Regions from separate parts of the Streptomyces sp. NPDC046931 genome, predicted to be linked through region 2. Evidence: riboswitches for the same ligand, from Rfam matches in the RefSeq annotation. Region 2 holds a riboswitch; each other region holds the start of a gene.

The links. A riboswitch is a leader RNA that binds a small molecule or an ion and turns the genes downstream of it on or off. The one in region 2 is predicted to bind cyclic di-AMP.
Region 1: it holds a riboswitch for cyclic di-AMP, as region 2 does, so the genes downstream of both, ABZ876_RS26395 (M23 family metallopeptidase) here and ABZ876_RS02895 (NlpC/P60 family protein) in region 2, are expected to answer to the same signal.
Region 3: it holds a riboswitch for cyclic di-AMP, as region 2 does, so the genes downstream of both, ABZ876_RS10180 (transglycosylase family protein) here and ABZ876_RS02895 (NlpC/P60 family protein) in region 2, are expected to answer to the same signal.

Annotation. Positions count from the first base shown of each region.
Region 1 is NZ_JBEYWX010000017.1:46,710-54,146, reverse strand. It holds gene ABZ876_RS26410 (DNA topoisomerase IV subunit A) at 1-1,385, opposite strand, end outside; gene ABZ876_RS26405 (pitrilysin family protein) at 1,683-3,062, shown strand; gene ABZ876_RS26400 (pitrilysin family protein) at 3,059-4,447, shown strand; cyclic di-AMP (ydaO/yuaA leader) riboswitch at 4,683-4,862, shown strand; gene ABZ876_RS26395 (M23 family metallopeptidase) at 4,875-5,627, shown strand; gene ABZ876_RS26390 (GntR family transcriptional regulator) at 5,827-6,525, shown strand; gene ABZ876_RS26385 (HPr family phosphocarrier protein) at 6,761-7,042, opposite strand; gene ABZ876_RS26380 (GNAT family N-acetyltransferase) at 7,218-7,437, shown strand, end outside.
Region 2 is NZ_JBEYWX010000001.1:640,680-648,116, reverse strand. It holds gene ABZ876_RS02920 (PspC domain-containing protein) at 1-429, shown strand, start outside; gene ABZ876_RS02915 (response regulator transcription factor) at 426-1,151, shown strand; gene ABZ876_RS02910 (NlpC/P60 family protein) at 1,190-2,257, opposite strand; gene ABZ876_RS02905 (hypothetical protein) at 2,702-3,055, shown strand; gene ABZ876_RS02900 (tellurite resistance/C4-dicarboxylate transporter family protein) at 3,033-4,001, opposite strand; gene ABZ876_RS02895 (NlpC/P60 family protein) at 4,113-5,336, opposite strand; cyclic di-AMP (ydaO/yuaA leader) riboswitch at 5,345-5,513, opposite strand; gene pcrA (DNA helicase PcrA) at 5,766-7,437, shown strand, end outside.
Region 3 is NZ_JBEYWX010000004.1:93,799-101,235, forward strand. It holds gene ABZ876_RS10170 (septum formation initiator family protein) at 1-145, opposite strand, end outside; gene eno (phosphopyruvate hydratase) at 246-1,532, opposite strand; gene ABZ876_RS10180 (transglycosylase family protein) at 1,855-2,550, opposite strand; cyclic di-AMP (ydaO/yuaA leader) riboswitch at 2,555-2,719, opposite strand; gene ABZ876_RS10185 (transglycosylase family protein) at 2,918-4,012, opposite strand; gene ABZ876_RS10190 (cytochrome P450) at 4,191-5,510, opposite strand; gene ABZ876_RS10195 (nucleoside triphosphate pyrophosphohydrolase) at 5,569-6,648, opposite strand; gene ABZ876_RS10200 (SurA N-terminal domain-containing protein) at 6,738-7,391, opposite strand.

The DNA of each region.
Region 1 (7,437 bases), on a different contig from region 2:
TCGGCGTTGAGCCGCTCCTTCTCCGTCTCCAGTTCGATGCGGTCGTACTTGGTCAGACGGCGCAGCGGGGTGTCGAGGATGTACTGCGTCTGGATGTCGCTCAGCGAGAAGCGCTCGATCAGGCGCTGCTTGGCCTGTGCGGAGTTCTCGCTGGAGCGGATCAGGCGGATGACCTCGTCGATGTCCACCAGCGCCGTGAGCAGGCCCTCCACCAGATGGAGGCGGTCGCGCTTCTTTCCGCGGCGGAACTCCGAGCGGCGGCGGACGACCTCGAAACGGTGGTCGAGGTAGACCTCCAGCAGCTCCTTGAGGCCCAGGGTGAGCGGCTGCCCGTCGACGAGCGCCACGTTGTTGATGCCGAAGGACTCCTCCATGGGCGTCAGCTTGTAGAGCTGCTCCAGGACCGCCTCCGGCACGAAGCCGTTCTTGATCTCGATGACCAGACGCAGACCGTGCTCGCGGTCGGTGAGGTCCTTGACGTCGGCGATGCCCTGGAGCTTCTTCGAGCCGACCAGGTCCTTGATCTTGGCGATCACCTTCTCCGGGCCGACCGTGAAGGGCAGCTCCGTGACGACGAGGCCCTTGCGGCGCGCGGTCACGTCCTCCACCGAGACCGTGGCGCGGATCTTGAAGGTGCCGCGGCCCGTCTCGTACGCGTCCCGGATGCCCGACAGACCGACGATCCGGCCGCCGGTCGGCAGGTCCGGTCCCGGGACGTGCTTCATCAGCGTGTCCAGGTCCGCGTTCGGGTGGCGGATCAGATGGCGGGCGGCCGCGATGACCTCGCCCAGGTTGTGCGGCGGCATGTTCGTGGCCATGCCGACCGCGATGCCCGACGAGCCGTTCACCAGCAGGTTCGGGAAGGCGGCCGGAAGCGCCACCGGCTCCTGCTCCTGGCCGTCGTAGTTGGGTGCGAAGTCGACCGTGTCCTCGTCGATGGACTCGGTCATGAGGCTCGTCGCCTCGGCCATGCGGCACTCGGTGTACCGCATGGCGGCCGGCGGGTCGTCGTTGCCCAGCGAGCCGAAGTTGCCGTGGCCGTCGACCAGGGGGACACGCATCGAGAAGGGCTGGGCCATGCGCACCAGGGCGTCGTAGATCGACGCGTCGCCGTGCGGGTGCAGCTTGCCCATGACCTCGCCGACGACGCGGGCGCACTTCACATAGCCGCGCTCGGGGCGCAGGCCCATCTCGTTCATCTGGTAGACGATCCGCCGGTGCACCGGCTTCAGGCCGTCGCGGGCGTCCGGCAGGGCCCTGGAGTAGATGACCGAGTAGGCGTACTCGAGGAAGGAGCCCTGCATCTCGTCGACGACGTCGATGTCGAGGATCCTCTCCTCGTACGGATCGTCGGGCGGCGGGGTCTTCGTGCTGCGGCGGGCCATTGCTGCCGGCTCCTTCACAGTCTGTGCTGGGCATGACGGATGTCTGACGCCGACCATTGTGGACCGCCGCACCGACAACGCGGACCAGGACCCGTCCCCTCGAGGTCCCGGCCCGGGGACGGGCATGCTTCCGCGCCGTCAACACCGTAAGGTGTCCGCCACCCCCCGTAATCACGGTCTCGCTCTCGGCGTACGCAGCCCGGGAACTTGGCCACCGGTCCGCACGCTTGCATACAGTGACAGGACCGGCGGGAAACCGCTGTTTCCGCGACAGCTTTCGCGATCGAAGGGACGTACATGCCCATGGGTCACACGGCCACAGCCGAGGCAGGCTCCGGGGGCCTGACAGCGACCGAGCACCGCCTGGCCAACGGTTTGCGCGTGGTGCTCTCCGAGGACCACCTGACCCCGGTCGCGGCGGTGTGCCTCTGGTACGACGTCGGATCGCGTCACGAGGTCCACGGCCGCACCGGCCTCGCCCACCTCTTCGAGCACCTGATGTTCCAGGGTTCGGGGCAGGTGAAGGGCAACGGCCACTTCGAACTGGTGCAGGGCGCGGGCGGCTCGCTGAACGGCACCACGAGCTTCGAGCGCACGAACTACTTCGAGACCATGCCGGCCCACCAGTTGGAGCTCGCCCTCTGGCTGGAGGCCGACCGCATGGGTTCGCTGCTCGCCGCCCTCGACGACGAGTCCATGGAGAACCAGCGGGACGTCGTGAAGAACGAGCGCCGCCAGCGCTACGACAATGTTCCGTACGGCACCGCGTTCGAGAAACTGACCGCGCTCGCCTACCCGGAGGGCCACCCCTACCACCACACGCCCATCGGCTCGATGGCGGACCTGGACGCGGCCACCCTGGAGGACGCGCGCGCCTTCTTCCGCACGTACTACGCGCCCAACAACGCCGTTCTGTCGGTCGTCGGCGACATCGACCCGCAGCAGACCCTCGCCTGGATCGAGAAGTACTTCGGGTCGATTCCCTCCCACGACGGCAAGCCCGAGCCGCGCGACGGCTCGCTGCCCGACGTCATCGGCGAGCAGCTGCGCGAGGTCGTCGAGGAGGAGGTCCCGGCGCGCGCCCTGATGGGCGCCTACCGGCTGCCGCACGACGGCACGCGCGCGTGCGACGCGGCGGATCTGGCCCTCACCATCCTCGGCGGCGGCGAGTCCTCCCGTCTCTACAACCGGCTCGTACGGCGTGACCGCACCGCCGTCGCCGCCGGCTTCGGCCTGCTCCGGCTCGCCGGGGCGCCCTCGCTGGGCTGGCTGGATGTGAAGACCTCCGGCGACGTCGAGGTGCCCGTCATCGAGTCCGCCATCGACGAGGAGCTCGCCCGGTTCGCCGAGGAGGGCCCCACGACCGAGGAAATGGAGCGTGCCCAGGCCCAGTTGGAGCGTGAGTGGCTCGACCGGCTCGGCACGGTCGCCGGCCGCGCCGACGAACTGTGCCGGTACGCCGTGCTGTTCGGCGACCCGCAGCTCGCCCTGACCGCCGTGCGACGGGTGCTCGCCGTCACCGCCGAGGAGGTGCGGGAGGTCGCGAAGGCCCGCCTGCGCCCCGACAACCGCGCGGTGCTCGTGTACGAGCCGGTCGCGGCCGGGGCCGAGACCACGGAAGCCGCCGAGAACACCGGCGCCGAAGGCACCAGCAACGACGAGGAGTCGGCGAAGTGACCGAGCTCGCGACCATGGACTTCCACCCGCAGCCCCAGCCCGGCACGGCCCGGCCCTGGGCGTTCCCCGAGCCCGAACGCGGCGCGCTGGACAACGGTCTGACGGTGCTGCGCTGCCACCGCCCCGGCCAGCAGGTCGTCGCCGTCGAGGTGCTCCTCGACGCGCCCCTGGACGCTGAGCCGGCCGGCCTCGACGGCGTCGCCACGATCATGGCGCGCGCCTTCTCCGAAGGCACCGACAAGCACTCGGCCGAGGAGTTCGCCGCCGAGCTGGAGCGCTGCGGCGCCACCCTCGACCAGCATGCCGACCACCCCGGTGTGCGCCTGTCCCTCGAAGTGCCGGTCTCCCGCCTTCCGAAGGCGCTCGGACTGCTCGCCGACGCCCTGAGGTCACCGGCGTTCGACGACAGCGAGGTCGAGCGCCTGGTGCGCAACCGCCTCGACGAGATCCCGCACGAGACCGCCAACCCGGCCCGCCGCGCCGCCAAGGAGCTCTCCAAGCAGCTGTTCCCGGCGTCCTCGCGGATGTCGCGCCCGCGCCAGGGCACCGAGGAGACGGTCGCGGCCATCGACTCCGCGGCGGTCCGCGCCTTCTACGAGCGGCATGTGCGGCCCTCGACCGCCGCCGCCGTCGTGGTCGGCGACCTCACCGGCGTCGACCTCGACGCGCTCCTCGGCGAGACGCTCGGGGCCTGGACGGCGGCGCCCGCCAAGCCGCGTCCCGCGCCCCCGGTGACCGCGGACGACAGCGGCCGCGTGGTCATCGTCGACCGCCCCGGCGCGGTCCAGACGCAGCTGCTCATCGGCCGCGTCGGCGCCGACCGCCACGACCGGGTGTGGCCCGCACAGGTGCTCGGTACGTACTGCCTCGGCGGCACCCTCACCTCCCGCCTGGACCGCGTCCTGCGCGAGGAGAAGGGCTACACCTACGGTGTGCGGGCGTTCGGCCAGGTGCTGCGTTCCGTGCCCGACGGCACCGGCGCCGCGATGCTGGCCATCAGCGGTTCCGTCGACACGCCGAACACCGGCCCCGCGCTCGACGACCTCTGGAAGGTGCTGCGCACCCTCGCCGCCGAGGGATTGACGGACGCCGAGCGAGACGTCGCCGTGCAGAACCTGGTGGGTGTGGCACCGCTCAAGTTCGAGACCGCGGCGGCCGTCGCGAGCACGCTCGCCGACCAGGTCGAACAGCACCTGCCGGACGACTACCAGTCGACGCTGTATCAGAAGCTCGCCGAGACGGGCACGGTCGAGGCCACGGCCGCGGTCGTGAACGCCTTCCCCGTGGACCGTCTGGTGACCATCCTGGTGGGCGACGCCGCGCAGATCGAGGAGCCCGTCAAGGCGCTCGGCATCGGTGAAGTCCGCGTCGTACGGGCGGAGTAGAGACGCCTCGTACGCGTCCGGGACGGCGACGTTCCGAAGGGGCCCTGGTGACGTCTTGCGTCACCAGGGCCCGCTCGTTCGGGCTCACTCGTGAGTTTGTCCGTATTGCCACAGAGACCGCCCCTCTGCCCTGTGGGATGCGCTACAAACCCCCTGATCGGTTTGCCGACCCGAAGAGAGCGCTTCTAGCGTCTGTCGGGCTGTCCGTCAGGCAGTGCGCCGCACCCGCGGCACCGGACAGCCATCGCCGAGTCCCCGTACGGCGCGAGCCAGGGGAGCCGGGGACCCACCTTGCCCTCGCGCCTTCGCGGCTGGGGGCTCATGCAGTCCCTGGGGTGAATCGGGCGTCAGCCCGTAGGAGACCTTCCTGCTCCGAACCCGTCAGCTAACCCGGTAGGCGAGAGGGAAGGAAAGGACCAGCCACTTCATGGCGTTCACCTGCGCCACCGGGAAGCACCGCCGTCCGAGCCGCATGCGGCGTACGACCACGAACGCCATGGGCGTCGCGGCGCTCAGCACCACCGGCGTCATCGGCACCCTCGCCGCCCCGGCCTTCGCCGCCGGGCAGCCCGTCCAGGAGACCGGACTGATCCGGGCCCTCGCCCTCGGCGACTCGGTCGCGGAGAAGATCGACGCCCAGGCAGCCGCCCAGAAGCAGGCCGCCGAGCAGAAGAAGGCCGCGGAGGCGGCGCGCAGGCAGGCCGCGGAGAAGGCGCGCAAGGAACGTGAGGCCAAGGAGCGCGCGGCCCGTGAGGCCGAGCGCGAGCGTCTCAACGCGTATGTGACGCCTGTCTTCCACTCCTACGTCTCCACCGGCTACAAGTCCGGCGGCTCCCTGTGGTCCTCCGGCACCCACACCGGCATCGACTTCCACGCCGCCACGGGCACGCCCGTGCACGCCGTGGGCTCGGGCACCGTCGTCGAGATCGGCTGGGGCGGCGCGTACGGCAACCAGATCGTCATCAAGATGAACGACGGCACGTACACGCAGTACGGTCATCTGTCGTCCATCGGTGTCTCCGTGGGCCAGAGCGTCACTCCCGGCCGGCAGATCGGTCTGTCCGGGGCCACCGGCAACACCACCGGTCCCCACCTCCACTTCGAGGCGCGCACGAGCCAGGAGTACGGCTCCGACATCGACCCCGTCGCCTATCTCAGGTCGCACGGCGTGAACGTCTGACGGCCGGCCGCCGTGCGGCGCGCCCGGATGTGATGGCCCCGGCTCACCGGCCGGGGCCATCATTGTTTCGAACTGTTGTCTGTCCAAAAAATATCCATGGAATCCGGTCTGCCGTCGGAAATTCGGCCCCGCTGCAATAGAGTCGACGGAACACACGTCAACCGTCGACGTTTCACGGGGTTTAAGGCGGAGGTCGGTCATGCGTATTCCGGCGCACTCGGTATGCACGGCGATCCGTGATGACATCGTCGCGGGTGTCTACGAGCGCGGCGGCCGGCTCACCGAGGAGCTCCTGGCCCGCCGCTACGGCGTCTCCCGTGTCCCCGTGCGCGAGGCCCTGCGGACCCTGGAGGCCGAGGGCTTCGTCGTCACCCGCAGACACGCGGGCGCGTGTGTCGCGGAGCCCACCGATCAGGAGGCCGCCGACCTGCTGGAGATGCGCATGCTGCTGGAGCCGCTGGGGGCCGCTCGGGCCGCCCAGCGCCGCACCGCGGCCCATCTCAAGGTGCTGCGCGGCCTGGTCAGGCTGGGCCAGGAGCGCGCCAGGAGGGGCACCGGCGAGGATCTGCGCTCTCTGGGCGGATGGTTTCACGAGACGCTGGCCCAGTCCTGTGGGAGCCCCGCGCTCACCTCGACGCTCGGCCAGCTGCGGCACAAGATCGCCTGGATGTACACGGTCGAGGTGCCGGCCAACCCCGTGGAGTCGTGGGCCGAGCACGGCGGCATCGTGGACGCCGTCGCACGCGGGGACAGTGAGCGGGCGCGCGCCCTCACGGCGCTGCACGCCGAGCGCGCGACGGCCGCGCACCGGCTGCGCTTCCCCGGCGCGGGGGGCGACCGCGCGGAACGTGTGAGGACTTCGCAACATGCCGTAAACGTGTCGGGGGTCCGGCATTAACACGGACGCCGTATACAAAGAGGGATATTCGGCGGGGTCTATTTCCGCTGTCCTCGTTCTCATGCGCACGACCAAATCGGCGTGCGTGATTCCGGCGTGCCGCGCTTAATTCTCGCGACGGTGCCGCATTTCTCGTACGGCCGGGCCGAGGCGCAATTCGGTGGTGCCCGAAGACGGCGGAAGCCGCGTCCGACCCGAGGGCGGCGCGGCTTCCATGACCGTGGTGTGCGAAGGGTCAGACCGTCTCGGGAAGCTCCTCGAGCCCCTCGGCGACCAGCTTGGCCAGGCGGTCCAGCGCGGCATCCGCACCTTCCGCGTCCGAGGCCAGGACAACCTCCTCGCCGCCCTGGGCGCCCAGGCTGAGAACCGCCAGCATGGAGGCGGCGTTGACGGGGTTGCCGCCGGCCTTGGTGATGGTCACGGGGATCCCGGAGGCCGTGGCTGCCCGGACGAAGATGGAGGCGGGGCGGGCGTGGAGGCCCTCGGCCCAGCCGACGTTGACGCGGCGCTCAGCCATGTGTTGCTGCCCTTCAGGAGTTCAGGGTTGTCTAGACCAGTTTTCCATATGATGAAGCGTTCCCGGACCGGGCGGAAGCCCCCTCCCCGGGCGGGTCCGCATGTTGGACGGCGCCCGCTCGGTTCCCCCAGCCTGCCTCGCGCTGTTGTCGGACGCGAGCCGTACTCTGGGGCCCATGCAGACCGCGTCGGACCGGTACGAGTATCCCGCCCACTGGGAGGCCGACGTGGTGCTGCGCGACGGCGGCACCGCGCGCATCAGACCCATCACCGCCGGCGACGCCGAGCGCCTCGTCAGCTTCTACGAGCAGGTCTCGGACGAGTCGAAGTACTACCGCTTCTTCGCTCCGTACCCCCGGCTGTCCGCCAGGGACGTCCACCGCTTCACGCACCACG
Region 2 (7,437 bases):
GGCACCGGCAAGGACGAGGACGAGGAGCCCAGCACCCTGGCGGAGGCGGTCCGGCGCAACGCGGCGGAGGTGGAGGACAAGCACGGCGTTCCCATCGAGGTCGTCGTCGTCGGCGACTGCCCCCTCGACGACCGGACGAGCGCACAGATGCAGGCCGCGCGCGAAGCGATGGTGAACGCCGCCAAGTACGGTGGCGAGGGCGGCGCCGTCCAGGTCTACGCCGAGGTCGAGGGAAAGACCGTGTTCGTGTCCATCCGCGACCGCGGCCCCGGCTTCGACCTCGACGCGATACCCGCGGACCGCATGGGTGTCAGAGAATCGATCATCGGCCGTATGGAGCGCAACGGTGGCACGGCACGGCTGCGCGCGGTGCCGGGCGGCGGCACGGAGGTCGAACTGGAGATGGAGAGGGCGGAGAGTACGACATGAGCGACGCGAACGAGCCGGCCGGCCCGGTGGAGCCGGAGCGCGCGGGCGGGGGCACGGCGGAGCGGCGCGTGCGGGTCGTGCTCGTCGACGACCACCGCATGTTCCGTACGGGCGTCCGGGCGGAGATCGGACAGACCGAGCGGACCGGCGTCGAGGTCGTCGGGGAGGCCGCGGACGTCGACCAGGCGGTTTCGGTGATCACCGAGACGCGCCCCGAGGTGGTGCTCCTCGACGTCCATCTGCCGGGCGGCGGGGGAGTCGAAGTGCTGCGGCGCTGTGCCGCGTTGACGGCGGACGCCGAGCGGCCGGTGCGGTTCCTCGCGCTGTCCGTGTCGGACGCGGCGGAGGACGTGATCGGGGTGATCCGCGGCGGCGCCCGGGGCTATGTGACGAAGACGATCACCGGCTCGGACCTCATCGGCTCGATCTTCCGCGTCCAGGAGGGCGACGCCGTCTTCTCCCCGCGTCTGGCGGGTTTCGTCCTCGACGCCTTCGCCTCGACCGACGCCCCGCCCGTCGACGAGGACCTGGACCGCCTCACCCAGCGTGAGCGCGAGGTCCTGCGCCTCATCGCCCGTGGCTACGCGTACAAGGAGATCGCCAAGCAGCTGTTCATCTCGGTGAAGACGGTCGAGTCCCATGTCTCTGCGGTCCTGCGCAAACTCCAGCTGTCCAACCGCCATGAACTGACCCGCTGGGCGACGGCACGCCGACTGGTCTGACGGCGGGCAGCCCGGATTCCGGTCCGGGCGTGGTGGGCTCACACCACCCGCGTGGCCCCCGCGAACGGCATCTCGTCGATCGGTGCCAGCCGTACCGGCGCCGACGGGTTCGGCGCGTGGATCATCTGGCCGTGTCCCACGTAGATCCCCACATGGCTGACCCCGGAGTAGAAGAACACGAGGTCGCCCGGGAGGAGTGCGGAGCGCGGGATGCGGCGGCCCGCGCCGATCTGGGCGTATGTGGTCCGGGGCAGCGAGACGCCCGCCGAGTGGTACGCGGCCTGCACCAGCCCCGAGCAGTCGAAGGCGTCGGGCCCGGTGGCTCCCCAGACATAGGGGCTGCCGAGCTTGCCGTACGCGTACGCCACCGCTGCCGCGGCCCGGCCGTCGGGTGCCTCCGCGGTCGCTTCCGACGCCGGGACCGTCCCCAGCAGGCCCCGCCCCGCCGACCGTGACGCCTGCCCCGCGCCGCCGGCCCCGGTGAGCTCGGCGAGCTGACTTCCCGTCAGCCGGGACAGCAGACGCCGTGCCTCGCTCAGCTTCTCGGTGACCGTCCGCTTCTGCCGCCGAAGCTCCGCCTGCCGCGAGGTCAAAGAGGCCAGTTCCACGCGTGCGGCTCCGCGTAGCCGCTCGATCTCGCGCAACTGCGCGCGTACGCTCGCCACGGCCGCCGCCTGCCGGCCGTCGACCCGTTCGGCGAACGCGGCGTCGTCCAGGTACCGTCCCGGATCCGAGGAGAGCAGGAGCTGCACCGACGGGTCGATGCCGCCCCCGCGGTACTGCGCCGCCGCGGCCGAGCCCAACGCCTCGCGCGCGGAGTCGAGCCGGTCCGTGCGGCGAGCGGCCTCGTCCCGCAGCGCATTGAGCCGTCGCGCGGCCCGGTCCGCCTGCTCCTTCATCCCGTTGTACTTCTCGGTCGCGACCTCCGCCTCCCGGTACAGCCGGTCCACCTCGGCTTTGGCCTGGGCCGGGGAAAGCGGCGGCTCGGCGTGTCCGGTCCCGTCGAAGCCGGCAGCGGACGCCGCTCCCGCGAGGGCGATCGTGGCGGCGGTCCGGGCCGTGGCCCCGCCGAGCGAACGCTGTCTGGGCTTGCGGTGCGCTGCCACCTGACCGTCACGTCCTTTCCTCCGGCCGCCGGGGCGACGGGCGGTGTCACGCGTCCGGCGGCGGCCCGCACAGGGGGAACAGGCCGCCGCCGGACCTTCTCGGCGGGGGTGTCCGGCGGCCGCCCCTGGCCCGGGCGGCGGTGGGGAGCCGGTCACCTGGTGGAGGACGTTAAGCCCGACCGTGACCGTCCCGTGACGCAATGTACGGAAGTGGCTCGACCAGACTGACGGTGACCGTATGTGACCGTGATCCCGCTGCTAGGCCGCCGACTTCACGCTGTGTGGTGACCGTTGCGGCCATTTCCGGGGCACGGCGACACGACGTAGTGCTATAGGGCGCATATATGCGCCGCCCGGTCGCCCCTGAGGCCGGCCGTGCGAGCGCCGTCACACCGCGTGGGCCGGTGTCCGAGCCCTCCGCGCCCCTCACTAGGCTCCGACTCCATGGACGTACTCATCCATCTCCTCGTCGGCCTGCACATCGTCGGGATAGCCGCGCTCCTCGGCGGCTTCCTCACCCAGATGAAGGCGATGGGCCGGGGCACGGCCCGTTTCGTGCCCGGAATGCTGCACGGCGCACTGACCATGCTGGTCACGGGCATGGCCCTGGTCGGCCTCAACCAGGCGGACCACCACCACGTCAACACCATCAAGATCGGGGTCAAGCTGGCCCTGCTGATCGTGATCCTCGGCCTGGTCTACGTGAAGCGCGACGAGGAGCAGGTCGAGAAGCCCCTGTTCGCCCTGGTCGGTGCGCTGACCACGGCGAACGTCTTCATCGCCGTGCTGTGGACCTGACGCCGTCCGCGAGGGACTTGACCGCTCCCACGAGTACCGCACACCAGGCGGCCACCGCGATCCACAGCAGCACCTCGCCGGGACCGCGCAGCCACGCCGCCCGGAGGGGGCCGGCGACGGACAGCGCCGCCACCGCCATCGTTCCCATCGAGAAGACGGTCGGCCAGCGCCGTACGTCGTAGCCGGTGCGCGGCCGGAGCAGTTCGGCCACCGCCAGCACGCAGTACCAGACGAAGGCGAGGGCGAGCAGGGCGATGGTGACGCTCCGCAGGACCGTGTTGTCGTCCTTGTTCCACAGGTACAGGCCGGTGCCGGCGGCGGCGATCAGCCGCGCCCCGGCCACCGCGGAGAGGGCGAGCGCACCGCTCGCCATCCAGTGGTCGCCCGTGCCGGCGGCCACCTGCCGCCGGTCGAAGCACCACAGCCCGGCCACGTAGAAGGCGAGGCCGAGCCAGAAGAGCACCAGCGCGGTGTGGGCGAGCCAGGCCACCCGCAGGCTCGCGGCCAGCACCGCCCCGAGCACCGCGATCCCCTCCAACGCCACGCATCCGAGGAACACCGCCCCGGGCATACCGCGCTCCCAGTTCCGTACGACCAGGAGGACCAGGACAACCCACAGCCCGAAGCCCAGCACGAGGACGGCCTCGGCGAGCTGGGGCCGGTCCAGGGCGGCGAACCGGGTGCCCAGCATGGTGGTGGCCGGGACCACGGTGAGCGCGGCCGGGGAGCCGACGGGCCATTCCGGGCGGCCCCGCAGCAGCCGTACGGCGATGTCGGCTGCCATTCCGAGCCAGGCGGCGGCCGCCAGTGCCAAAAGGACACGCGAGAGGACCTCGTACCCGGTCTGGTGCAGCCCGACCGACAGAACGCCGGTCGCCAACGCGGCGGCCCCGGTGGCGGGCGGACGCTGCGCCCACCAGGTGCGGAGCGCAAAGGAGCCAGACATGCGCCCGATGCTAGGGACGCGCACACGGCTTGCGTACGGGGCACGCGCGCGTGAACCCCGAAAACAACCCCACGCGCGCGTCCTGCCCGACCGGCACCCGCGCCGCCGGTCTCAGGCGGGTCGCACCACGCTGTGGATGATCGACGCGCCGCCGTAGTAGACCGACTCCTCGCGCACGTAGGCACCCGGCTTCGGGGCGTGGATCATCATGCCGTTGCCGATATAGACGCCGACGTGGCTGATGTCGTCGTAGAAGAAGACCAGGTCACCCGGCTGGGCCTCGGAGAGCGGCACCGTCGTGCCGGCGTTCACCTGGTCGTACGTGGTGCGTGGAAGCGTCACCCCGGCGGCCTTCCACGCGGCCTGGGTCAGGCCCGAGCAGTCGTATGACCCGGGGCCCGTCGCTCCCCACACATAAGGCTTGCCGATCTGCGCGCGGGCGAAGGCGAGGGCCTTCGCGGCCTTCGTCGCGTACGAGGAGTCCGCGGCGGAGGATCCCTGCGAGCCGGTCGTCGGGCTCGACGTGCCGGTCGTCGGGCTCGACGTGCCGGTCGTCGGGCTCGAGGCGCCGGTCGTGGGGCTCGAGGCGCCGGTCGTCGGGCTCGGTGACGGCTGCTCCGGCTGCGCGGCCGCCTGCCGCCGGGCCAGCGCCTCCGCCTGGCGCCGGGCCTCCTCCTGCTTCCGCTTCTCGAGCGCGGCGAGCCGCGCCTTCTCCTGCGCGGTCAGCTCGGACAGCAGTTGCCGCGCGTCGGCCAGCTTCTTCTGGACGTCCGTCTTGGCGGACCGCAGCGCCGCCTGCGACTCGGTGAGCGACCGGAGGCTGTCGGTGGCCTCCTGCCGCTTCCTCATCGTCGCGGCCTGGTCGGTGACGTACTGGTCGACCGCCTCCTTCTGACGGCTGGTGAGCCGGCTCATCAGCTGGGTTCGGTCGAAGTAGTCCTGGGGGCTGTCGGCCAGCAGGAAAGTGGCCGTGTCGGGGGCCGCGGCCCCGGTCCGGTACTGCGCGGCGGCGAACGAACCCAGCTCTTCCCGCGCGTCGTTGAGCTTCTGCGTGCGCCGGGCGACGTCGTCGAGGAGCGTGTCGACACTTTGGCGCTGCCTGGTGGTCCTTTCCTTGGCCGCGTTGTATCTGTCGGTGGCCGACTCCGCCTGGCGGTAGAGGTCGTCGACCTTCTTCTCGACTTCCTCGACGCTGGGTCGGCCGTCGGCGGAGGGCGCGGCCTGCGCCGTCTGGGAGAGCAGCGCCATGGAGGTGAGGGCCGCCGTCGCGAGGGCGGGGGTCCGTATGCCCGCGATGCGGGGGCCCGAGGGGCGGGACTTGCGGTGCGGCGCCATGAGAGGCGTCTCCTTCCGTACTCCGCCTACCGGGTTAGCTGTCGGGTTCGGGCGGGTGGTTCCGGAAGGTGTGCCCTACGGCCGTGCCCCACGGGGCGGTCGACCGATTCACCCCAGGTCGGGTGGGTCCCCGGCTCCGGCTGCCATGGGGCGCACCGGATTCGGCAGAGGCCGCGCGGCCCGGCGACCTTCGCCGGTGGGGGTCGTACGGCCTGCCCGGCACGGTAGCCAACTCCTGTGGCCCCTGTGAAGGTTGAGGTGCGATATGCCCGATACGTTTTCGTGGTCTCGACTCCCGGAAACCCTCGTCGAGCGCGGACCGTGAACGGGCGCGTCCGGACGGTGACGCCGGGCCGCGCCCGGGTCGGGGGCGCCGAGTTTTCGGGACGGCGGCCGGTTGTCGGCGGGGCGCCCTAGACTCGGAGAGCGATGAGCAGCCTCTTTGACGACAGCTTCCTGGCGGACCTCCAGGCCACCCCGGCCCATGAGGAGGAGCCCCCGCCGCCCGACGACGATCACGCTCCGGAGCGGGTTCCGGACGATCTGTTCGGCGGTCGGTTCGACCTGCCGCCGGTCCGGGACTCCTACTACCGCGACGGTGCTCCCCGCCCGGCGCTCGACCCGGGGGCGCTGCTCGAGGGGCTGAACGAGAACCAGCGCGCGGCGGTCGTGCACGCCGGCTCCCCGCTGCTCATCGTCGCCGGCGCCGGCTCCGGCAAGACCCGTGTGCTCACACACCGCATCGCCTATCTGCTGGGCGAACGCGGCGTCCATCCCGGGCAGATCCTCGCGATCACCTTCACCAACAAGGCCGCGGGCGAGATGAAGGAGCGCGTCGAGCAGCTCGTCGGCCCGCGCGCGAACGCGATGTGGGTGATGACCTTCCACAGTGCGTGCGTCCGCATCCTGCGCCGCGAGAGCAAGAAGCTCGGCTTCACGTCCTCCTTCTCGATCTACGACGCCGCCGACAGCAAGCGTCTGATGGCGCTCGTCTGCCGCGACCTGGACCTCGACCCCAAGCGGTACCCGCCCAAGTCGTTCAGCGCCAAGATCTCCAACCTCAAGAACGAGCTGATCGACGAGGAGGACTTCGCCGCCCAGGTCGCCGGGGGCACCTCCCAGACGGAGTCCGGGGGAGGGTTCGAGAAGACCCTCGCCCAGGCGTACGCGCTCTACCAGTCGAGGCTCCGCGAGGCGAACGCACTCGACTTCGACGACCTGATCATGACGACGGTCAACCTGCTGCGCGCCTTCCCGGACGTCGCCGAGCACTACCGCCGCCGCTTCCGCCACGTCCTCGTCGACGAGTACCAGGACACCAACCACGCCCAGTACGCCCTGGTCCGCGAGCTGGTCGGCCCGGCGGCCGGCGACCGCCCCGGGGGCGTACCGCCCGGCGAGGACGACCTGCGGCCCGCCGAACTGTGCGTCGTCGGTGACGCCGACCAGTCGATCTACGCCTTCCGCGGCGCCACCATCCGCAACATCCTCCAGTTCGAGGAGGACTACCCGGACGCCACCACGATCCTCCTGGAGCAGAACTACCGCTCCACGCAGACGATCCTGAGCGCCGCCAACGCGGTCATCGAACGCAATGAGTCGCGCCGCCCCAAGAACCTGTGGACCCATGCGGGCGCGGGCGCGCGGATCACCGGCTATGTCGCCGACACGGAGCACGACGAGGCGCAGTTCGTCGCCGACGAGATAGACCGTCTCACCGACCAGGGCGAGGCCAAGGCGGGCGACGTCGCCGTCTTCTACCGCACCAACGCCCAGTCCCGTGTCTTCGAAGAGGTCTTCATCCGCGTCGGCCTGCCCTACAAGGTCGTCGGCGGCGTCCGCTTCTACGAGCGCAAGGAGGTCCGGGACGTCCTGGCCTACCTGCGGGTGCTGGCGAACCCGGAGGACTCCGTTCCGCTGCGGCGCATCCTGAATGTGCCGAAACGGGGCATCGGTGAGCGCGCCGAGGCGATGATCGACGCCCTGGCCCAGCGGGAGAAGATCAGCTTCTCGCAGGCCCTGCGCCGCGTGGACGAGGCGTACGGCATGGCGGCCCGCTCGACGAACGCCGTCAAGCGGTTCAACGCGCTGATGGAGGAGC
Region 3 (7,437 bases), on a different contig from region 2:
GCGCGAGCAGGGCGGCCCGGCCCGTGAGCCGGGAGCGGCGGGCCTGGCGTCTGGTCTGGGAGCGGTACACCCGGGCCGCCGTCTGCTCTCCGAGCAGCCGCAGCCTGGTCGCGGTGGAGAACCGGTCACGGTCCTTCACGGCCATGTCTCCCGCCTCCCCTTCACACGTGCGTACGTCCCCGCACACGGTACGGGACCGCGTACGGGGACGTACGGACGACTGGCTCGGGCGCGGCCCTGGCCGCTCAGCCCTTGAAGCGCGGGAAGGCGCTGCGGCCGGCGTACACCGCGGCGTCGTCCAGGATCTCCTCGATGCGCAGCAGCTGGTTGTACTTGGCGACGCGCTCGGAGCGGGCCGGGGCTCCGGTCTTGATCTGGCCGCAGTTGGTGGCGACGGCCAGGTCGGCGATGGTGACGTCCTCGGTCTCGCCGGAGCGGTGGGACATCATGCACTTGAAGCCGTTGCGCTGGGCCAGCTCGACGGCGTCCAGGGTCTCGGTCAGCGAGCCGATCTGGTTGACCTTGACCAGCAGGGCGTTGGCGGCGCCCTCCTCGATGCCGCGGGCGAGGCGCTCGGGGTTGGTGACGAACAGGTCGTCGCCGACCAGCTGGACCTTGTCGCCGAGCTTGTCGGTGATGACCTTCCAGCCGGCCCAGTCGTCCTCGAACAGCGGGTCCTCGATGGAGACGAGCGGGTAGGCCGCGACGAGCTCCTCGTAGTACTCCGTCATCTCGGCGGCGGAGCGCTCCTTGCCCTCGAAGAGGTACTTGCCGTCCTTGTAGAACTCGGAGGCGGCGACGTCGAGCGCGAGGGCGATCTGCTCGCCGGGGACGTACCCGGCCTGCTTGATCGCCTCGAGGATGAGGTCGAGGGCCTCACGGTTGGAACCGAGGTTCGGGGCGAAGCCGCCCTCGTCGCCGAGGCCGGTGGACAGGCCCTTGCCCTTCAGCACCTTCTTCAGCGTGTGGTAGACCTCGGTGCCCCAGCGCAGGGCCTCGGAGAAGGACTCCGCGCCGATCGGGGCGATCATGAACTCCTGGATGTCCACATTGGAGTCGGCGTGCGAGCCGCCGTTCAGGATGTTCATCATCGGCACCGGCAGCAGGTGCGCGTTCGGGCCGCCCAGGTAGCGGAAGAGCGGGAGGTCGCTGGCCTCGGAGGCGGCGTGGGCGACGGCGAGGGAGACGCCCAGGATGGCGTTGGCGCCGAGGGAGCCCTTGTTGTCGGTCGCGTCCAGGTCGAACATGGCCTGGTCGATCAGGCGCTGCTCGGTGGCGTCGTAGCCGACCAGCTCCGGGCCGATCTGCTCGATGACCGCGAGGACGGCCTTCTCGACACCCTTGCCCTGGTAGCGGTTCGGGTCTCCGTCACGGAGCTCGATGGCCTCGAAGGCGCCGGTGGAGGCGCCGGAGGGAACGGCGGCACGACCCGTGCTGCCGTCGTCGAGGCCGACCTCGACCTCGACCGTGGGGTTGCCTCGGGAGTCCAGGATTTCCCGGGCTACGACGACGTCGATGGACGGCACGAGCATCTCCTTCGTGGATGTGACGCTGTTGGTGCGGGGCTGGTGTGCCTTGCGCCTAGAGCCTAACCGCCCCGGGGCGGCGGCCAGCCGACCGACCGTCCCGTGGACAGGGTGACGGTACCCATTGTTCCAGTACGGAACAAAGGCGGGGGGCCAAGAGGGGGCGCGGAAGCAAAAAGCCCCGCTCCGGCGCGTACGGGGGAACACGCACCGGAGCGGGGAGCCCGTGGGAACGGGGGCGGTCCTCACGCGGCCCCCGCTCCGGGGGCCGCGCTGGTGAAGGCACTGGGGGCCGGCCGACGGACAGCCGTCAGGGACCGGCCGGCTGTCACTTCAGGTGCAGCTGCTGGCCCGGGTAGATGATGTCGGCATCCTCGATGATGTCCTTGTTCAGCTGGAACAGCTTCTCCCAGCCGCCCTGGACGTGGTGCCGCTCGGCGATCGAGCTGAGGGTGTCGCCCTTGACGACCTTGTACTCGCCGTCGCCCTTCTCGACCTTCTTGCCGGTCGGGGTGGTGACGGTCTTACGAGGGGCCGGGCGCTGCGCGGAGCGGTTGGCTGTCTGGTGCTCGGTGGAGCGGGTGGTGGTGCTCTTCGCGGAGCTGCCGGCGCCGCTCGAGTTGCCGGTGGAGGCCGCGGCACCGCTGTAGGGGGTGCTGGACAGACCCGTGCCGCAGACCGGCCAGGCGCCCTTGCCCTGGCCCGCGAGGACCTTCTCGGCGACGGCGATCTGCTGTCCCTCGGAGGCCAGGTCTGCCCGCGGGGCGTAGGCGGTGCCGCCGTACGCGGCCCAGGTCGAGTTGGTGAACTGCAGACCGCCGTAGAAGCCGTTGCCGGTGTTGATGGACCAGTTGCCGCCGGACTCGCACCGGGCGACGGCGTCCCACTGGGAGGCGGTTGCGGCGGAGGCGTTGCCGGCCGCCATCAGCGGGGCGGCGACGGCGGCGCCGGTGACACCGGCGAGTGCAATGGCGCGGACGGCCTTGGACGGGCGGCGGTGCTTACCCTTACCGGAACACAGCATGGTTCGATCCCCTCACCGACGCCTGCGAGGTGAGCTGTCGGGTTCGGGCCGGTTGAGTTGCCCGGCCGCGCACCTCTCGGCGCGCGGCTCCACCCCTAGCCGCCCGGTCAACTCCCGGGTGCGGCACCTACCTTGGGTCCCCCGCTCCTGCCTACGGCGCTTGACGCGACGACTGTTCCCGTACGGCCGCTGGCAGGATTCGGCGTTGCGACCGTCGGGGCCCGCTGTGGCGAGCGATCACGACCGTAAGCATTCGATCGCCCCAATTTCAAAGACGATCAGGGCTTATGAGACTCATGTCTCACTCTCGCCAAACCGGACATTCAGCGCGAAGCAGGGCGCGAAGTGCCGCCGGTCAGAGGCGAGTTCAGGAATCGTCCCCGGACGACTCGTCCGCGAGCGCAAGGCTCTGACCGGGAACGATGAGGTCGGGATCGGCGCCGACCGTCTTCTTGTTCGCGTCATAGAGGGCGGCCCATCCACCTTTGACGTCAAGGGAGTCGGCGATCGCCGACAGATTGTCCCCGGGGCGCACGGTGTACGAGTCGTCGACGGTGTCCCGCGCGGCGGTGGCACCACGGGAGGCGTGACGGCCGGCCGTGTCGCCGGTACGGCCGTCCGCGGCGCTCTCGTCGGCACTGTCACCCCGGTGACGGCCGGCACCCGAGGCCTCGTCCGCATCCGAAGGCGCGCCGCTCTGCCCGGGCTTGTCCGCACCGTCGCGCTTCGTCGTGGCCGTGAGCGCGCCGAGCAGACTCCCCGATCCGCCATCGGTGCCGCTCTCGGTGGGGTCGGTGGCCGATGTCGAGGGCGAGGACGAGGAGGAGGACCAGGGAGAGGAGGGAGACGAGGAGGACGGTGTGGAGGACGGGGATGAGGGCGACGACGGGGACGCGGAGGAGGAAGACGGCGAAGAGGGCGACGACGGAGCCGAGGCGGACGGCCCGGAGGACTTCGATGAATGGGACTGCTGGGACCAGTTGGATGACTGGGACAGTCCGTCACCCATGCCGGAGTACGAGGACGAGAAGGAGCCGCCGCCGGAGGAGTCGCCGGCCAGGCCCGTGTCGACGTCCGCGGCAGCCGAGTCCTTGCTCAGGCCGGAGACCAGTCCGCAGGTGCTCCAGATGGAGACACCCCGGTCTTCGAGGATCTTCTCGGCGACGGCGATCTGCTGCGAGCGGCTGGCCTGGTCGGGGCGCTGGGCGTAGTCGAGACCGCCGTACCTGTCCCAGTCCTCCTGTGTCAACTGGAGTCCGCCGTAGCGGCCGTTGCCGGTGTCGGCGCTCCAGGTCCCGCCGCTCTCGCATTCCGCGACCCGGTCCCAGGTCGTGCCGCTGGCCGCACTCGCACCGGTGGCGCCGAGGAGCGGGATGGCGATCGCTGATCCGGTCACCCCCGCCGCGACGAGGAGTGCAGGAGCCTGGCGAGGGCGACGGTGACGACCGTTCCCGGAGAGCATGCGGTTGCCTTTCACACGACAGCAGTGACCAACGCGGCGGCCGTGGCGTACCGCCGTGCTGCTGCGTGAACGTATAACCAGACGATCACTTGTCACAAGTTAATGCAGCGCAGATCACGTGAAGATCACGGAGTTGAGAAAATGTCACCTTCCTGTGACCGTCGGCGTGTCCGCCACCTCACTTCGCCCCGCGGGCGCTATGTCGGTGATCTTTCTCCGGAACTGGTGTGAACTCCACAGGAAGCGTGCGCAATCCGCGCATGATGAGCCCTCCGCGCCAGCGCAGATCGGCAGAATCCACCGCGAGTCGCAGGTCGGGGAGACGGGTGAGGAGTGTGGCGAGGGCGGTCTGTCCCTCCAGCCGGGCGAGGGGGGCGCCGAGGCAGTAGTGGATGCCGTGGCCGTAACCGAGGTGCTGGTTGTCGCGGCGGGCGAGGTCGAGGACCCCGGGGTCGGCGAACCGCTCCGGATCCCGGTCCGCGGAGGCGAGCACCACGAGCACGGGGTCGCCGGGGGCGATGTCCTGCCCGCCGATGGTGAGCGGCCGGGTGGCGAACCGCCAGGTGGCCAGCTCCACCGGGCCGTCGTAGCGCAGGAGTTCCTCGACGCCGGTGGCGAGGAGATCCCTCTCGCCGCGGGCGAGCGAGGTCTGGAGGCGGGCCCGCTGCCCGGGGTGGGTGAGAAGGGCGTACGTACCGTTGCCGATGAGGTTGACGGTGGTCTCGAACCCGGCGAAGAGCAGGATGAAGGCCATGGCGGCGGCCTCGTTCTCGGTGAGGTGCTCACCGTGGTCGGAGGCGCGGATGAGGCCGGAGATGAGGTCCTCGCCGGGTCCGGGGGCGTCGGGCAGAGCCTCGCGCTTGCGGTGGATGAGGTCGGCGAGGTACCCGCGCATCTTCTTCACGGACCGTGCGACCCCGCCCCGGGGGCCTCCCTGGTGCCGGATCATCATGCCCGCCCAGTCCCGGAAGTCGTCCTGGTCCTCACGGGGGACTCCGAGCATGTCGCAGATCGCGTAGATGGGGAGCGGGAAGGCGAACTCGTGAATGAGATCGGCACAGCCGCGGTCCGCGAACCGGTCGATGAGCTGATCGGCCAGCTCCTGCACGCGAGGCGCGAACTCGGCGACGCGGCGCGGAGTGAACGCCTTGGAGACCAGCCGGCGCAGCCGGGTGTGGTCCGGCGGGTCGATGTTGAGCAGGTGCGTCATCAGCTCGGCCTTGCGCTCGCCGGGGATGCCGGTCTTCCCCTTGGCGTGCGCGGGCTCGTCGTGATGCGCCGGATTCTTGCTGAGCCGCTGGTCGGCGAGGGCCTCCTTGGCGTCGGCGTACCGGGTGACCAGCCAGGCCTCCACACCGCTCGGCAGCCGCGTCCGGTGCACGGGGGCGTGCTCGCGGAGCCAGGCGTAAGCGGGGTAGGGATCGGCGGCGAACTCCCAGGTGAAGAGTTCGGGAGCGGAGGTGGAAGAGGGGCAGGCGGGCTGGTGCTGGTCGGTCACTCCTCGACGGTATCCACGCCCGCCCCGTCCCGCCCCGCCAGGTCCCGGAGCAGCTGCCTCAGTCCGTCCCGAGCCCCTCGGCGTGGGTCCCGAGTCCCTCGGCGTCCGTCCCGGGCTCCCCGCTCACCGGGCCGAGCCCCTCGGCGGCCCGTACCGCGTCGCGGTAGGCGCGGGCGGCGGCTCTCAGGGCCGCCTCCGGGTCCACACCCTCCGCCTCCGCGTGCGCGGCCAGCGCCAGCAGTTCGTAGCCGATGCCCTCGCCCTGCGGCAGCGGCACCTCGAGGCCGGCCGAGCGCACACGGGACGACAGCTTCGCCGCCAGAGCCAGGCCCGGCTGCCCCAGGGGGACGCCCTCCGTCACCGACGTGCGCTGCTTCTCGATCGCCTTGGTGCGCAGCCAGTGCTCCTTGACCTCCTCCGGCGTCGTCGCGGTCTCGTCGCCGAAGACGTGCGGGTGGCGGTGGATCAGCTTGGCGACGATGCCGCCCGCCACGTCGTCGATGGAGAAGGGGGCCTCCGGGTCCTCCTCGGCGATCCGGGCGTGGAAGACGACCTGGAGCAGGACGTCGCCCAGCTCCTCGCGCAGTTCCTCCCGGTCGCCCGCCTCGATCGCCTCGACCAGCTCGTACGCCTCCTCGATGCCGTACTTGGCGAGGCCCTGGTGGGTCTGCCGCGAGGACCAGGGGCACTCGGCGCGGATACGGTCCATGACCTGCACCAGGTCGAGGAGGCGGGAGCCCGGAAGGTCGTACGACGCGGGGAGCAGCTCCAGCTCCGGCATCCGCACCCGCCCCGAGCCCGCCAGGCGGGCCAGGCCGTCGGTGAGGTGCGGCTCGCCCTCGCCGGTCGCGACGACCACCACCGTGCGGCCGCCGGCACACGCGTCGACCAGCTGCTGCGCGGTCGGGGCGCCCTCCTCGACGGTGATGCCCGCCTCGCGCAGATACGGCAGCTGCGGGTGCGCGCCGTCCGCGCACAGGACCCGGTCGGCGTCGCGCAGCGCCTGCCACGCGGGCCAGGACAGCAGGCCGGGCGCGACCCGGTGGCTGGTGGTGAGCAGGACGACCCGGCCGGGGCCGGCGGATGTCTCCGCGTCCCGGCCCTGGTCGGGGGCGCCTTCGAAGCTGGTTGCGTTCACCCTTCGAACGTAACCCACGGCGCCCACGCGCCCGGAAGTCTTCCACAGGCGGGTGGACGGCCCTCCCGAACGCCGGTGCCGCGCCCCTGCTACGCCGCCTGCCGCTCCCCGGCCGTCGTGACCTCCTTGACCCAGGGTGTCTTCGTGTCCGCCCGGCTGCTCTTCTGCACGTCCCAGGTGCCGTAGCGCGGGTTCAGGTCGATGTTCAGTTCCTCGGACGCCTGCGCCATCGCCTTCCAGAACGTGGCCTTGCCGTCGGCCGTGTTCATGTCGGCGCCGAGCGCGGCGGCCAGCTTCTGCGCCTCGACCTCCGTGCGGAGGTTGTCGTCGATGCGCCGGGGAGCCACCCCGTACTGGTCCAGCCACACCGCCTTCAGCGCCGTCGCGCCGCCCGCCTGCTGCTCGAGGCCGGCCCGCAGCCGGCCGACGTCCCGGCGGGTGACGGACACGCCCGCGTCCTCGGCCGCGCGGTCCAGGACCCGGTCGAGGACCATGCTGTGGAGCGTGTCGCGGGTGAGGCTGCTGGTCCGGGCGAGCGTCTGCTGGTACCGGGTGTCGTCCGGGGTGGCCGAGCGCTGGGCCGTGCGCACCTCCTTCACCCGGCCCTCCAGCTGGGCGACCGTTATCCGGTCCCCGCCGACGACGGCGGCGGTACCCGGGTGCTCGGTGCCACCGCACGCGGTGAGGACAGGGGCCGCGACAAGGGCGGCGCTGACGGCGATCGCGGTGCGACGGCGGTGCAAGGGGGCCTCCCGAGGAGATTGTGCGACGGTGCACAAGGTCTTGCGG